DNA from 3 places in the Peribacillus sp. FSL H8-0477 genome. Region 3 is predicted to be linked to each of the others. Evidence: riboswitches for the same ligand, from Rfam matches in the RefSeq annotation. Region 3 holds a riboswitch; each other region holds the start of a gene.

Region 1 (3,282 bases), 840 kb from region 3:
TCCCCTATTCGCGGTCCAGGTCGGCTCATCATGCTTTCATCAAATTGATATATCTTCCCTTCCGTAACAGCTCTAATAGACTCCCATCCTTTTCGGGATTTTATTTCACCGACCGGATCTTCCATATAACCTACGGTTGTTGTGATAACTGCTGGATTACGCTTGATAACTTCTTCTTCAGATACACTTGGCCATCCTTCTTGATCGTCAAAGATATTCGCAATTCCCGCTTTTTCAAGAATTTCATTTTGAAATGTTCCATTCCCAGCTGTATATAATTCAGGTGATGGACTGATTTCAAAGTAGATAGCAGTTTTATTTACGTTTGCTACTTTGTCTGATACATCGGTAATCTTCTTTTTAATCGTTTTTATTAATTCACTGCCTTTTTCTTCTACATTCATGACTTGGGCTATTTGATTTATATCGCTGTATACCTCTTCAAAAGATGTAGCAGATTGAATAACGAATACTTTTATTCCAGCATCTTCAAGTGGTTTTAACGTATCCATGTCACCGATTGTATAGGCAATGACAACATCGGGTTTCAGGGCGATAATCTTTTCAGCATTGATCGTCATTGAATCAGATACACGTTCGATTTTTGCTGCTTCAGCTGGGTAATCATCAAATTCAGTAGCTCCAATCACTTTATCCCCGGCATCTAATGCAAATAGAATTTCGGTATTGCTTGGCTGAAGTGATACTACTTTTTCTGGAACTTTTTCAAACGTTACTTCTTTTCCCATATCATCTGTTATCGTATACGGTAACTCCTGATTGACTGCCGTTTCAGTGTTGGTTTCAGTCCCTTTATCTGATTTATTTTCAGTTTCTTCATTGCCGCAGCCTGCTAAAATAAAAAAGACCGAGAGAAGAAGTACAATTAACCATTTCGTGTTTTTCATCATTTTTCCCCACTTTTCTAAAGTTACTATTTCTCTGGAACATCTACATAGGTGTAACGTCATAGCAAATACTGATATGAGGGATTTCTTCTACACCATGCAATTTATTAACATAGACAGCCATAACAAAGAAAACATTGGCAAGCAAGTGGGTGTAATCAAAAAGAATCCTAGGAATTTTTTGTTCTGTGCTGACTTTATGGAGCGCACGAACTGATTTCTTTGCCTCACTGCGGCAAGTATGCAGGACGCAAGCCGCTGTTGTTCCTTGTGGAAGCACAAAGGTTTCAATGGATTCCTTGACTTGTTCGCGATAAAAATCGTACATCGTACTTAAGCGATTCAAGTCCTCCTGGGTAATACCAATGCGTCCGCGTACTGAGCCATTTAAGTTATACCCCATATCACATAAGTACAATAGATCATTGTATATAACAGATATGTCTTTTGTTAATGAAGCCGCTAAACCAATACGTGTAGTCAGTGAATCCGTCCTAATTTCAAAATCCACAGTGGAAATTGACTCACGCATGTATGGATAGCACATAAAACGAAAATCTTTCTTAGTCAAAATGAGTACCCTCCTTAATAGGTAAAAGTAATGAATAAACCGCTGTATTTTTAGCTAAAAAGCCACAACGAAAAGCCGGCCAAAGGATATTGGCCGGCATAACTTCCTATTTTAAACACGCAAAAAAGGAGGTATACGCCATACAATCCTCCTAACTTCCGAAGAGCAAAATACGATCAAAAAAGGGCAGGTCTCCTGGCTTGTGCATCATTTTACTCTAAGAACCTTCCCATTTATCTCTAATGAACAGCAGTTTCGTCCTCATTCATTAGAAAAACAGTGGTTTTCTCTTATTTCATTAGCACTTACAGTTGCGGAAACAGCTTCGGATTTACACCGAATTCCCTATTGCGCTGAACTATTCAGCACCCTTTTTCTGCGAGTTTATTCATTTACAGTTAGTATACCATATTCAGGATTTAATCACTGCTGTTTTCTCCATTTATGTCGTAAATAACGTTCCGTTTACTGCTTCTATATATCGTGATGCCGACTTTTGTACTCTATGCTTGGCCTCTTCTTTAATCACACGATTGAATGCGTCATATAATTTATCAAATTTGCATTCTCTTATTCTGCGTGAAATCCTTTCTACATTATTACTTGGAAGGGGAATAAAATTCGGATAACTGTACATAAAACTTACCCATTCCCGGTCAGCTACAACTCGAATAATATCCCCTGTTAATAAAACTCCCTTCTGACTATTTCCATTTTTCCATTCCAAAATTGTACCTCCCTTAAAATGACCTCCTATTCGCTGCAGGATGATACCCTCTTGCAATTCAAATGACTCACCAGACCAAAAAATGATATGTTCACTGGGTCTCGTCACCCATTCTCTATCATCTTCATGAATATAAATGGGGCTGTTAAAAGCTTCAGCCCACTCTACTTGACTAGAATAATAATGAGGATGAGATAAAGCTATCGCATCAATTCCACCTAAATCTTCAATATGTCTTATCGTCGTTTGGTCAAGATAGGTTATACAATCCCACAATAAATTAAACTGCTTCTCTTTTATCAGATAAGCCGTTTGTCCAATTCCAAAACCTGGATGAGTGTTTATGCTATATAAGTGTTCTTCTTCCACAAGAATTGTATTCTTATATGCACCCTCTTCGATCATCTTATCCAAGGTTGTCCAAGTCTGGCCTTTCGAACTAATATACTGTCTTTCCTCCCCGCAAATCATACATTCTTCAGGTACTTCATTAGAGCATTCATACTGAACCCCACAAGTCTCACAAATATAATGATTCAAACAAACCACAACCCCTTTTCCTAATAAATAACCAATAATTAAAATTAGTAAATATAACTATATTATACTATAATTTTACAATATTCTGCTTTATCTCCCATAAGAGAGCAAAAAAGAAGCCGAGTATCTCGGCTTCTTTTTCTCCTACTCACTGGGGCATGTTTGGTCTATCGATCATACCAAAATCCAGCAATATTAAATCCTCTCAATGTCTCTTCTTCTCCTTTATCATTCTCAAGTGTCAGGGAGCCTATAGCATAAAACAGCTTCCATTCAAAAAAGCGCCCCTTAATCTTAAGAATTTCCACTACTGTTTCTTGCCGACCATCAGGTGTTTTCTTAGATGTTATTTTTACACATTCGTAATCACGTATGCATTGGTAGCTATCTTTACTGCTGATATACTCCTTAAACGAATCATCTGTTGGCACACGAAAAACAGATAGTAGAAAAAGAATAAAAACGCCTAAAACGATCTTTTTAGCTATATTTAGCTGCCGTTCACTTACTAAAACTCCAATTACCGAATATAGAGT
Region 2 (3,282 bases), on a different contig from region 3:
TGGAGGCGATCTCAGGGAGTTCATTTACCAACCAAGCGATTTTGGACAATGGTGACATCGGATGAATAGGTGTTCCAGTCCGTTTATAAATCTCATGCCCATTCAACTGATTTTTGATTTTACGAGACCATGCTTCGCTTCGGTTATCTGCCCAAGTAATACAGGGTGTGAGTGGTTGGTCCTGTTCATCCATTGCTATGACGCTATGCATAGCACTACTGAATGAAATAAAGGATAACGTCTTATTAGAGTGAAGCTTCATAATCGTTGAAAGGGCTTGCAAAACAGCTTGGAAAATTTCTTCTGGGTTTTGTTCAGCTGTGGAACTATCCGGCGTGTGAAGGGGGTAACCGATATTTGCTTGCTGGATTACTTCGCCTTTTTCACTAAATAAGACAGCTTTCGTACTCGTTGTACCAATATCTATACCTACCATATAATCAGTCATTATCGAGCCCAACTCCTTTAGCTAGCATTTGCTGTGACATCCATAAATCGTCTACTTTTCCTTGAACATCATCAAAATTCTTATGTAAAGACTTAATCATGAGTGAGCGATCTTTTGCTTTAATAGCCTCAATATAAAGAGCATGATTTTCCATTATTCGTGTGAAGTCATTGTATGTTTCCTGGAAACGACCCCGCATTGACAAGAGAATAAAACTTTCCATGACGGGTTTTAAATTGTTCCAAATCATTAAGATATGGGAGTGGTTGACTGATCGGATAATGGTTTCATGGAATAATAGATCCTGATATGAAAACTCGTCCGCATCACGATATTTTATAGCAACGTGCATCATTTCAAGAATTTTACTTAGTTCTTTGGTTAAATCATCGGTGTCTATTCTGACAAGTCGTTCAAATACAAACGATTCGATAAGGAGACGTACATCGTAAATTTCATTAATATCTTTTTCTGTTAAACCTATAACGACAGCACCCATTCTTTCTAGACGAATGATGTTTTCAGATGCTAGTTTTTTTAGTGCATCTCGGACAGGGGAACGACTCGCAGCAAAATCTGCTGCCAATTTATTTTCCGATAGTATGGCACCGCTTTCAATTAATCCGGCGATAATACGCATTCTTAGCTCGCATGTTATCCGCTCACCCACTGATGCCTTTAACAGCCATTTTTCTGGGTATAGAAAATTAGTAGATTCAGACATGATGTCACCTTCTTTGCTATTCATTCAAGTACACTTGTATACAAGTATTATAATCAAGCTATTTTAGAATGCAAGCGTTTTATTTATCTATTCAGAACATGTATAAGGTAAAATTAGATAGGATTCGTATTTAAGTCTGTTAAGACAGTTTTTAACAAGAAATTTACTATTCAGTAAAGGAAATCCGTTCGAAATACAGGTTATAGTGTATAATCGACATACATAAAAAAATCATATAAGTTAAGAAATAGGTGTCTTTTTTATAAAGACTTAAAAGGGAAGTTGGTGTCATTCCAACGCGGTCCCGCCACTGTAAATGGGGTAAACGGCATAGCCACTGTAGTTCCTATGGGAAGGCGTCGTGTGCAATACCCATGAGCCAGGAGACCTGCCTGTTTTCGTGCACTTTTTATACCTGCGAGGATAGGTTGGTGTGTGGCTTTTTTCTATTTGTCATAATCGGCCATACAACAATCTCCAATTCATATTGGGGATTTTTTATTTGTGCAGCAAAGACTGGGAGGATTTAAAAAATGAGAAAATTAGGCATGAAGCTATTTGCAGGTATTTTGGTCATCGGGATCTTGACAGGCTGCGGCAGTGAAGTAGAGGAGAAGCAGCAACAGTCCACTTCAGAGATGGATAGAGGTGAAACAGCGGTATTTCCTGTGACATTGAAGGATGCAACGGGTGAACAGGTTACTATTGAACAAGAACCACAAAAAATCGTTTCACTTATTCCAAGCAATACTGAGATAGCCTTTGCTATGGATCTAGGTGAAAAAATTGTCGGTGTCTCAGATTATGATAATTATCCAAAAGAAACCGCTGATATTGAGAAAATAGGAGACCTTGAATTTAATATAGAAAAAATTATTTCCCTGAGTCCTGATCTAGTGTTAGCCCACGGGTCCACATTGAATAGTGCGAAGGAAGGTCTGCAACAACTGAAGGATTCAGGTATTTCAGTAGTAGTCATCAATGATGCAGCAAACTTCGAGGATGTCTATACATCTATTGAGATGCTTGGTAAGGCAACAGGAGCCGATCATAAAGCAAACGTTCTTATTGATGAAATGAAGACAAAGTTACGTACTATCGAAGAAAAAGCTGCAGAGATTAAACCGCATGAACAAAAGAAAGTTTTAGTGGAGGTTTCCGGATCTCCAGAGATATATGTGACGGGAAAAAACACCTTCATGGATGAAATGCTGAAGCTGATCAACGCGAAAAATGCCGCAGCCGATCAAGAGGGCTGGGCTAAGATGGAAGAGGAATCGATGATTGAAGAGGATCCGGATGTCATTATTACGACGTATGGCCGTTATGTAGATGATGTAACAAGCGATATTTTAAATCGTAATGGTTGGGAAGCAGTCACTGCTATTAAAGAAAAACAGGTGGTTGACGTGGATGAAGATCTTGTTACTCGTTCAGGTCCAAGGCTGGCAGAGGGAGTAGATGAACTTGCCAAAGCGGTCTATCCAGACGTATTTAAATAAAAAAGTAATCTACGTGCTGGCAATCGCCTTTTTGACAGCGTCGTTCCTTGCAGGAGTTTCAATCGGTGCGGTTTCTGTGCCAATCATGGATTTGCTGAAAATACTTGCTAAAGAAATTCTGAACTTCCCTATTGAACAGACGAATGAAATGTATACCAATATTGTTATGAATATTCGTTTACCGCGGGTTATTTTAGCTGGACTTGTCGGGGCCTCATTGGCTGTTTCAGGGGCTGCTTTTCAGGGGCTTTTGCGAAACCCATTAGCCGACCCATATACACTCGGTGTTTCATCAGGAGCATCGTTAGGCGCGGTGATTGTGTTGTTTTTCTCCTTCTCTTTGCCGATAATCGGTCCGTTTACACTTCCGGTATTTAGTGTGTCGTTTTCATTTGCGACCATTTTTGCCGTTCTGTTTTTTGCCCGGAAAATTGACAGGTCAATGAAAGTTGAATCGATTATCTTAACCGGTATTATTTTCAGCTCATTTCTAGGGGCATTTATCTCGTTGATGATTGCGTTAACGGGTAATGAACTGCGGCAGATTATTGGGTGGCTGCTGGGCAGTGTGTCGATGCGAGGCTGGAGTTATATCACGATTATCCTGC
Region 3 (3,282 bases):
CTTTCGATTTACTTCATCACGGTAGAACATATACGGGACGCCTTCTTCTAATTGTGAAATCATGATATTCTTCATGATTGTAATGGCAGGGATTTTCTCAAAAGAAAAGTGCGGTAATGTTCCATCTTCGGCAGCTTGAACGGCTATTGCATACTGTTTGCGGAAGCTTCCTTGACCTTTCACTTCATCAAAATGATCTTCAAGAGAGAACCCGAGTGTTTCTTTTACGGTATGCGGGTCAAAGAGATACCAATCAGACCGGTCACGAACAGCTTCCATAAATAAATCCGGGATGCAGACACCCGTGAAAATATCATGAGCTTTCAAGCGGTCATCACCATTTTGTGTTTTTAAATCAAGGAAGCTTAAAATATCCTTGTGCCAGACATCAAGATAAATCGCAATGGCACCTTTGCGTTGTCCAAGCTGATCAACACTAACAGCTGTTTGATTAAATAAACGGATCCAAGGTGTAGTACCTGAGCTGTTCCCAGCAAAACCTCGAATATCAGAACCCAGAGCACGTATTTTACCTGCATATAGCCCGACCCCACCGCCGAATTTAGACACTTTTGCTGCATCATAGTTTGCCATATAAATGCCGTCAATCGAATCATCAATGGCATCTATGAAACAAGAACTCAATTGACCATGCGATTTTCCTGCATTTGAAAGAGTGGGGGTGGCTACGGTCATATAGAGATTTGACATGGCCCAATAGGCTTCTTTGACAAGCTGAATTCGCATTGATGGTTCGTTGCGCATAATTTCCATCGCAATGATCATAAACCGTTCTTGAGGAAGTTCGTAAACAGCGTCTTTCTCTGGACGAGCCAGATAACGGTCATTGAGTAAATACAGACCGATATAAGAGAATAATTTGTCTTTTTCAGGGTCAATGGCTGATTCAAGTTCCTCAATCTCTTCTTTAGAGTATGAAGCTAACAATTCGGGCTTATATACAGAGTAGCGTTGACCCATTTGTGGGGTGGAAAGCTGCTGAAGCAATCCGTAAAAGGAACCGTAGGAAGTCTTTTCACCGCGGTTAGCACGAGACTCTCTGTACATGGAATGAAGCAGCTGAGCGGCAGCAGCAAACGTCCAATCAGGTGCATCGATATCGACTTTCTCGAGGGCCATTTGTATCAACTTTCTTGATACTTTTGCTTCACTAGCATCAGACTGTCTGTCCAGCCATTTTTGAAACCTAGTTTCGAATGATTTCATGTCTAGACGTCCTTCAAATTGCTTGGACAATATAGTGAATTGCTGCGAGTTGTTATTTATGGTTGTTGTTTGGGTCATAAAATGAATCCTCCTAGTTTTTAAACATAAAAAAATCCGCTCAAGGATTGTGAGCGGATTAAACGATAAGTGTAAGGAAACATGAAAGAAGGCATTACACCATCGTTTCATCATCTCAACCCCCGAAGAACAAGAAACTTAAGCAAGTTTAGGCAGGTCTCCTGACTCGTGATCACCCTACTTTGAGCCCTTCCCGTATCTCATTGATACAGTGGTCATCTCATTTCGTCACACTTACAGTTGCGGGGACAGTACCGGGATTACACCGGTTTCCCTTTTCAGCCGTTTCCGGCACCTAATCTAGCGTTTTCTATATATAGTTATGTTTTTAGTAAATTAATCTATATCTTGTGATTTGAGCTACTATAATCGTAAGCTATCTCTGAGAAAAATACAACCATTTTCATTTGAACTTCGGAATTTATTTCTTAGGAGGAAGGAATCAATTGCTAAACTCCATTTGAACTTGTTATAATCGTTAAGGTCATTATGGGTAAGGACGAAATGATTGGGAAACTCCTCATAATGTACTTAGAATCATTTCTCGAATGAATCGGTGAAAAAATGTGATAAAATAAACATAACACTTTATAAAAAGTAAACTATATTTTTAATTGAAGGAGCATTCACGTGGAAAAAGTACTCGTTTTCGGACACAAAAATCCAGATACAGATACGATTTGTTCAGCAATTGCATATGCTGATTTGAAAAAACAATTAGGTATGGACGCAGAGCCGGTTCGTCTTGGAGAAGTAAATGGAGAAACACAATTTGCGCTCGATACATTTAAATTTGACGCACCTCGTTTAGTTGAAAAGGTTGCTATCGAAGCAGATGCTGTTATTCTTGTTGACCATAACGAACGTCAGCAAAGTGCAGATGATATTGATCAAGTGCGAATTCTTGAAGTAATCGACCATCACCGTATTGCTAACTTTGAAACAAGTGACCCTTTATATTATCGTGCAGAACCTGTTGGTTGTACGGCTACTATATTGAATAAGATTTATAAAGAAAACAGTCTTGAAATACCAAAGGAAGTTGCTGGATTAATGCTATCAGCAATCATCTCAGATTCCTTGCTATTTAAATCACCAACTTGTACTGAACAAGATACAGCCGCTGCATTTGAACTGGCAGAAATTGCGGGTGTAGATGCTGAAAGCTACGGTTTAGAGATGCTTAAGGCAGGCGCTGATTTAAGTGGAAAAACAATTGAACAGCTGATTACCCTTGATGCAAAGGAATTTGCAATGGGTGATGCGAAAGTTGTCATTGCCCAAGTAAATGCTGTTGATACAAACGAAGTAATGGCTATGCAGACAGAATTAGAAGCGGCCATCTCAGCAGTTGTTTTTGAAAGGAATCTTGATTTATTCCTATTTGTTGTTACTGATATTCTGATTAATGACTCAGTAGTGCTCGCACTTGGCAGCAAGACAGACGCTGTTGAAAAGGCATATGATGTCGAACTGTTTAATAACCTAGCTGTTCTTAAAGGGGTCGTTTCACGTAAAAAACAAATCGTCCCTGTGTTGACAAATATCCTTTCAAACTAAAAAAACGAACGTATCGTTGAGTAGCGATACGTTCGTTTTTTTAATTTGTTTCATTTTTTTCTTTTTCATAGGCAATCACAATCACATCTTTATTAACCTGCTTACCGAGCTTATCCTCAAAACTCTTTACTTCATTAACTAAATCCTCAGAAAGACTGGCGGCTGTATAATCGTTTTCCTCTTGCAAGTAGTAATCCTCCTTCACATTTATCTGTAGAGGGAATTAGTATGTGCAATGGTTCCTTTGATTATACGGTTAGGAATTACTGGCTTTAGGCAGCTCTTTATTAAAAATAGCGAGGCGTTCAATTAAGTCACTGCTTGCCCTGTCAAGGCCGATGATGTGAACGGTTTTCCCTTGCTCTCGGTATTTTAAAACGACTTTATCTACAGCACCGACCGCTGAATCATCCCACA

The links. Region 3 has a riboswitch for cobalamin ahead of MHI18_RS15320 (ribonucleoside-diphosphate reductase subunit alpha). Riboswitches for the same ligand answer to the same signal wherever they lie in the genome.
Region 1: another riboswitch for cobalamin. It lies ahead of MHI18_RS19345 (hypothetical protein); the one in region 3 lies ahead of MHI18_RS15320 (ribonucleoside-diphosphate reductase subunit alpha).
Region 2: another riboswitch for cobalamin. It lies ahead of MHI18_RS10890 (ABC transporter substrate-binding protein); the one in region 3 lies ahead of MHI18_RS15320 (ribonucleoside-diphosphate reductase subunit alpha).

What each region holds. Positions count from the first base shown of each region.
Region 1 is NZ_JBBODE010000002.1:1,566,802-1,570,083, reverse strand. Features, by position in the region: gene MHI18_RS19350 (ABC transporter substrate-binding protein) at 1-911, opposite strand, end outside; gene MHI18_RS19345 (hypothetical protein) at 952-1,455, opposite strand; cobalamin riboswitch at 1,648-1,867, opposite strand; gene MHI18_RS19340 (MBL fold metallo-hydrolase) at 1,922-2,746, opposite strand; gene MHI18_RS19335 (hypothetical protein) at 2,914-3,282, opposite strand, start outside.
Region 2 is NZ_JBBODE010000001.1:2,167,480-2,170,761, reverse strand. Features, by position in the region: gene gntK (gluconokinase) at 1-448, opposite strand, end outside; gene MHI18_RS10895 (GntR family transcriptional regulator) at 441-1,172, opposite strand; cobalamin riboswitch at 1,405-1,582, shown strand; gene MHI18_RS10890 (ABC transporter substrate-binding protein) at 1,706-2,674, shown strand; gene MHI18_RS10885 (FecCD family ABC transporter permease) at 2,640-3,282, shown strand, end outside.
Region 3 is NZ_JBBODE010000002.1:730,543-733,824, forward strand. Features, by position in the region: gene MHI18_RS15320 (ribonucleoside-diphosphate reductase subunit alpha) at 1-1,305, opposite strand, end outside; cobalamin riboswitch at 1,440-1,619, opposite strand; gene MHI18_RS15325 (manganese-dependent inorganic pyrophosphatase) at 1,936-2,865, shown strand; gene MHI18_RS15330 (hypothetical protein) at 2,906-3,052, opposite strand; gene MHI18_RS15335 (SulP family inorganic anion transporter) at 3,122-3,282, opposite strand, start outside.